Regions from separate parts of the Clostridium amazonense genome, predicted to be linked through region 1. Evidence: riboswitches for the same ligand, from Rfam matches in the RefSeq annotation. Region 1 holds a riboswitch; the other holds the start of a gene.
The links. Region 1 has a riboswitch for lysine ahead of kal (3-aminobutyryl-CoA ammonia lyase). Riboswitches for the same ligand answer to the same signal wherever they lie in the genome.
Positions count from the first base shown of each region.

Region 2: it holds a riboswitch for lysine, as region 1 does, so the genes downstream of both, AC07E4_RS02675 (APC family permease) here and kal (3-aminobutyryl-CoA ammonia lyase) in region 1, are expected to answer to the same signal.

Region 1 covers NZ_JBWKMH010000031.1:162,749-166,193, reverse strand. Annotated here, with positions in the region: gene kdd (L-erythro-3,5-diaminohexanoate dehydrogenase) at 1-680, opposite strand, end outside; gene kce (3-keto-5-aminohexanoate cleavage enzyme) at 884-1,702, opposite strand; gene kal (3-aminobutyryl-CoA ammonia lyase) at 1,926-2,306, opposite strand; lysine riboswitch at 2,460-2,643, opposite strand; partial or broken gene AC07E4_RS13155 (transposase) at 2,986-3,445, shown strand, end outside.
Region 2 covers NZ_JBWKMH010000005.1:92,204-95,648, reverse strand. Annotated here, with positions in the region: gene truA (tRNA pseudouridine(38-40) synthase TruA) at 1-680, opposite strand, end outside; gene AC07E4_RS02675 (APC family permease) at 817-2,148, opposite strand; lysine riboswitch at 2,235-2,409, opposite strand; gene AC07E4_RS02670 (TIGR04540 family protein) at 2,609-2,842, opposite strand; gene AC07E4_RS02665 (alpha/beta hydrolase) at 3,401-3,445, shown strand, end outside.

The DNA.
Region 1 (3,445 bases):
CTAGCTGCTTCTTTTTCATCTCTAACTATTGCTATTACTGTTCCTGTTGGTCCTACTCTTTTAACAGCTTCATAACAACAAAGCATTCCTGATTTTCCTGCTCCACCTAGTATTAATACACTTTCACATGGTTTTACAAGTTTAGCAACTTGAGCTGGTGCTCCTGCTACGTCTAATGCAGCTAATGCTAATGTTTCTTCCATATCATTTGGAAGTTTTGCATATATTCCACTTTCAAATAAAACAGCTTTTCCTTTTATAGCAACTCTATCTATTTCTGGTTTTATGTCTATAATTTCATCTATTCTTAATGGTGTTAATGATAATGAAACTAAAGTAGCTATTTTATCTCCAACTTTTAAATCTATGTTTCCTTCTAATGCTTCACCTATTTTTTCAATAGTTCCTATTAACATTCCGCCTGAACCTGTAACTGGGTTTTGCATTTTTCCTCTTTCAGAAACAATTTCTATTATTTTAGCTTTTACTTTTTCTATATCATGTCCTGCTTCTTCTTCTATTTGAGTAAAACTTGCAGAATCAATATTTAATGCTTGAACATCTATTAATATTTCATTATCATAGATATTCATATCATTATCTACTTTTATTGCTGGTTGTGGTAAAACACCTTTTGGTTCTATAACTCTGTGTGTGCCGTATTTACATCCTTTTTTCATAACTGTACCCCTTTCAAATCTCTGTTACATTTTTTTCTAATTATCTTCACATAACATAAAATATATCCGTAATTTATACAAAATAATTCTAAATAAAAGTTTTTAATTTCTCATATAGTTCAAAATAATCTAATGGTTTATTAAATTTTTAATATTTATCCCCTAATATTAAATTTAATAACATCTCCAATTAAACTTTTGCTCTATATAAGTCCTAGTATTTCTCTTGCTTCCTTAGGTGTTGCTATTTCTCTTCCTAATTCTTTTGCAATTTTAGCTACTTTTTCAACTAATACTGCATTAGACTCAGCTAAAACACCTTTAGAAATATACACATTATCCTCAAATCCAACTCTAACGTGTCCCCCTGCTAAAATTGACATTGTAGCTAATGTAAATTCATTTCTTCCAATTCCTGAAACAGTATAAGTATTTCCACATGGAATACTATCTTTCATGAACAAGAAATCTCTCATATCTGCACTAATTCCACCATTAACTCCCATTACAAAGTTAAAATGCATTGGTTTCTTTATAAAGCCTTTTTTCTCAAGTCTTATAGCCATGTCTATCATGCCCTTATCAAAAACTTCAATTTCTGGCTTAACATTAAGTTCTATCATTTTAGTTCCAAATTCTTTAATTGTATTTTCTGTGTTAACAAATATTTCGTCTCCACCAAAATTACAAGTTCCACAATCTAAAGTTGCCATCTCTGGTTTTAAATCAACTGGTTGAAGTCTTTCTGCATTTGACATCCCTACAGCCCCACCTGTAGATGGTTGTACTATTACATCACCACAACGCTTTTTAATTTCCTTCATGCAAGCTTCAAATCTATCCTTACTTTGTGTTGGTGTTCCATCATCTTCTCTAACATGAAGATGAATTACACTTGCACCAGCTTTATATGCTTTATATGCTTCTTCACCTATTTCTTCAACAGTATAAGGAACATTTGGATTATTTTCTTTAGTTACCTCTGCACCGCATATAGCTGCAGTTATAATTAATTTTTCCATAACTTTCCCCTTTTCTATTTCAAATTAATTATATTGTTAAAAATTTAACAAATCCATCTTAAATTATTATTCTATTTATTAGCTCTACTTTATAAAATGTTAATAAAAAGAATTTTTTTCTATAAGTTCTATTGATTTTGTCTTGGTATATTGTATTTATAACTTGATTTTTATAATATGCAAAATAAGCTGTAATTTTAAAATTTGATTTTATTTCTAGAGTCTATTTTCTTTTTTTATCTTTTGGTACTACACAAGTACCACTTGCTCTACAAACAACTATTGGTTCTTCTAATACATCACAAGCTGAATCGTTTACGTCTGGTCTTGGAACTATAACTTTTCTAGCTTCAAAAACCATTTTCCTTGAAGTATTTCCTACTTTTACGATTTCTCCAACAGCTTCGATATAATCCCCTGCATAAACTGGTGCTAAAAATTCTACGCTATCATAAGCTTTGAATAATCCCTCATCACCATCATTTTGGATTAATAATTCTGTTGCTACATCTCCAAATAATTGTAACATACGTGCTCCATCAACTAAGTTTCCACCGTAATGAGCATCATGTGCACTCATTCTTAATCTAATTAAAGATTTCATTAGTATCCCCTCCCCTATTGGTATTTCTAATTTTGGTCATAAAAAAAGATACTGAAATTTTCAGCACCTACGCATATAGAGTATTATGTTTTATCAATTAAACATTAAGCTTCTTAATACTCTATGAATGTAATGAAAATTTCTTAAACTCACTACATAAACAGCGCATCATAAAAAAACTTATGACAGTGATAGAAATATTCCTCTCTACCCCCAAGAATATGTTCAAGGCCAAACATACTCTTTCGGCAAATAATCCCTTCATAAAATACCGTCAGGTGTCCCCTTACCTTTCACATGTACTTACTATCCTATTATTTGCTCCTCTATTCATGTTTAATATTTGCTTATATTTTGCTTATACACAGAAGCATTTTCGGCTTCCTAAATATATTATAATATCCATTTTTTTAAAAATCAACAACGTTTTCAGAAAATTTTATTTTATTTTGATAATTCATAATTTAAGTAAAATCCCATTAGAAAATACGACAAAATATTACTTATAATTACTTATTTGTAATTATATTTATATAACTTTCAAAATCATATTTTATTTCATCTTAAATTTTAAAAATACTATTCTTCTAATTGACATCAATTATCATTTTTCATGTTTAAATAAAATTCCATTGTCAATATTTATAAATAAGTATAAATATAAAAAGGAGCGATTGTTTTGTCACGTCAAGCAAGAGTAACAGATTTAAATGGAATATATCATATAGTAATCCATGAATCAAAATCAAAACCATTATTTCCATCAGAATCAGATAAAGAAATGATGATGGAAAAAATAAGAGAAAGTCAAATAAAATATCAATTTAAAATCTATGCATATTGTTTAATGGACACCCATGCACACTTCATAATAGACTCCAATGGAGAAAAAATCAGCACAATAATGAAAAGTATAGGACTTAGGTATGTAAAATACTATAATCCTAAATATGACACAAACGGACCACTACTAAAAGAAAGATTTTTTAGTGAACTAATAAACACTGATGAATACTTACTAAAAGCATCACTATACATACATGCTAACCCAAAAGATATATTTGGCTATAGTGAAATGCCTGAAACATACCGATTTTCAAGCATGCGTTGTTACCTCGGAAATGAAGATGAATTTGGAA
Region 2 (3,445 bases), on a different contig from region 1:
GTTTCTAATATTCTCTCAACTTCATTAACTTCAAATATTCCTTTTCCTACATCAATTAATGTTCCAGTTAATATTCTAACCATGTTTAATAAAAATCCATTACCATTGATTTCAATTTTTATTATATTATCTTGCTCATGAATATTTATGTAATTTATTGTTCTAATAGTAGACTTGCCACTTTTAGCTTTCAAACTTGTAAAACTTTGAAAATCATGAGTTCCTAAAAGACACTTTGTAGCTTCTCTCATACTATCTAAATTTAAATTTTCTCCTATGTGATAAGAATATTTTCTTATAAATGGATCAGCATATTTATTATTGTCTATTGTATAAACATATGTTTTTGATTTTACATTTAATCTTGAATGAAACCTGTCACTAACATCTTTCATAGATGTTATAATTATATCTTCTGGCAAATACATATGTACATATTTCATCATTTCATCTATATTCATATTAGTATCAGTCTTAAAATTTGCAACATAATTTCTAGCATGAACTCCTGCATCTGTTCTTCCACAACCTATAACTTGAATTTCTTCTCCGGTCATCTTTGATAAAACATTTTCTAACTTATCTTGTATTGTTGAAACAGAAGTACCTTTTATATTTTGTTTTTGCCAACCTTTATAAGCCGAACCATCATATTGTATAGTCATTTTTATATTTCTCATATATTATTCATCTCTTTTCTACTTGTTTTAAAACTATTATTAAGTATAACAGAAAAATTTAGATTTAAACAATTTTGAGATAAATTAAATATGCTCTTATAAAATTATTTATTTATAACCTATTAATTTTATTTTTCTATTTATCTTTTTTGCTGAATATATTGTTATGGTAATTATATATATAAAACGGAATTCCACCTAACATTAGTAAAAATCCCCACATTACTATTTCTGCTCCTGAACCATATATAGTCCACATAGCATATATAAATCCTAATAATGGTATTATTGATTTTTTTAAAAATACTTTAATATTAAATTCATTACTTTCTTTAAACATAAGCATAATTTCAGCTGATATAGTTAATAAATATACAGGTAAAAATGCTAATGTTGCAAGTATAGTTATAAAAGTAAAGGCTGAAACCATACTTTTTTGATAATTCATTATAAGTAATATATTTACAAGTATTGATCCTACTATTAAAGAATTTGCTGGTGTTTCATATTTGGGATGTAACTTTCCAAAAAACTTAGGAAATACACCATCTTGACCTGCTGCATATGCAACTCTTGCTGTAGATAAAAGCCAACCTATTACAGATCCTAAAATGCATACAATTACTGATATTGTTAAAAGTTTTCCAATTGAACTTCCTAATATATTAGTTAATATATCTGTTAATGGAGCAACACTTTGTGATAAATTTTCATTAGACATATTCCCTAGACTACCTATACTAATTAATAAATATATAATTGACGCTATTATAAGACCATATATTGTACTTTTTTTTACGTTCTTTTCTGGATTTTTAATTTCACCTGCTGTTACTGTTGCACTTTCTATTCCTACAAAAGCCCACAATGTTGATGTAGCAGCCAATGGTATAGTTCCTAACCCCTTGCCTTCTGGCAATAATGGTAACATATTTTGCTTATCAAAATTTAAAAATGCAATTACTATAAAAACTCCAAAAAATACTATTTTAAATACTGTTGCAAAACTTTGAAGTATCCCTGCTTTTTTTACTCCAACTATATTAATTATTGTAAATATCCATAGTATAGAACTTGTATAAATTATAGATGCAACTGGATTTCTTAATATAGGAAAAACCTGTGAACTATAACTTCCTAAAGCTACTATTATAGCTGCATTGCCTATCCATGAACCATTCCAATATAACCATGCACTTAAAAAGCCTGTAAATTCTCCAAATGCTTCCTTAGTATATGTATAAGCACCACCAGTGCTGGGATATTTAGTTCCTAAATTTGCAAAAGACATAGCTATTAATATTGAACCTAATGTTGTAACTATCCAAGCAATAATTGTTGATAGTGGTCCTGATACCTCTGCAAGTGTTGCTGGCAACATAAATACACCTGAACCAATCATATTTCCACACACAAGCATAGTTGCCATGAAAAGGCTCATTTCTTTTTTTAAATTTTTTTCTTCCATTTAAAATGTTTCCTCCTTAGTTATGAGTAAAAAAAACAAGCTCAAAGGCTTCTCTTTGAGCTTGTCCATATCTAAAGATTAACAAACACAAAGACAGCACTCCACAAATAACTTTGTGACAGTCTTGCATATGTTATATACAAGACCAATGCATAGTGTTAAAGCATTAACTATACATTTCGGCAATAATCCCTTTCATATTAACTCATAGTGCTTAACTCATTAATATTACTCTTTATTATTGCAACCTCTATCTTTACTCTATATTTTTATTTACGTTTTTATTATTTAATTGATATTTTAGCACTTTTTTCTCAAATGTCAAATTATATTTAAATTATAATTTCATTAATCTTATATTATATAAGTATTTTATCATTATTTTTAGACTCTTTATAAGATTAAATCTCCATATAAATAAAACCGTACCCAATATTTGAGTACGGAAATTTTTTCAATTTTAAGCTTGATTTTTAACTATTTTATCTACTATTTCAGCATATTCGCTTCCTATTACATTAAATATTTTTGATGACATTTTTCCATCTTTATAAAATCTAGTATCATTACTTTCTAAAAGTATTATTACCTTTTTCTCTAAATCTTCGTAGGAAATAAGTTCATCTAAGTATACATCTACTAAATCCTTTACACATGTTGCTAATTCTTTTGGATTTTTATAAACTTTTCTCATAATTTGCTCCTTGTTCTAACCTTAAATTAAATCAATATTTTTTTATACATATTTTTTTATGTATCTTAGTCATATTATATAATAATTTATTTAAATTTCAAGTATTTTATTTTATTTATAAGATTTTAATATATTGTTCATTTAAAACTCACTATATAGTGTTCCAAGTTCAAATTTAAAGTAATGTCTTTCTAAAATGATAGTACTAATCTTATAGTTTATTGCTATATTTATATTTGGAACCAGTTGACAATTGAAAATTGACAATTGACAGTTATGGTTAATATTACTCATTTCATTCCTAATATTTAAAATAGAAATACCTAAAAACTACATTCTTACATTGTTTCCCACTAATTTGCTCTTCAAATTATTGCAAAATTTAATTTTAAAAAACTGAAACGTCAGTTTTATCCTTCATTGTTAATTGTTAATTTTGTATAGCACTTTCTCAACTGAAGCATGAATAACTTAAAGTTTCAAAGAAGTTCTAATTGTACTTATTTCCCTATTTTTACTATTATATGCTAAAATATTGTATATGGGGGTATATAATAAATGATAGATTTAATAGAACTTAATGGTAAAAAAACTGAATATTAT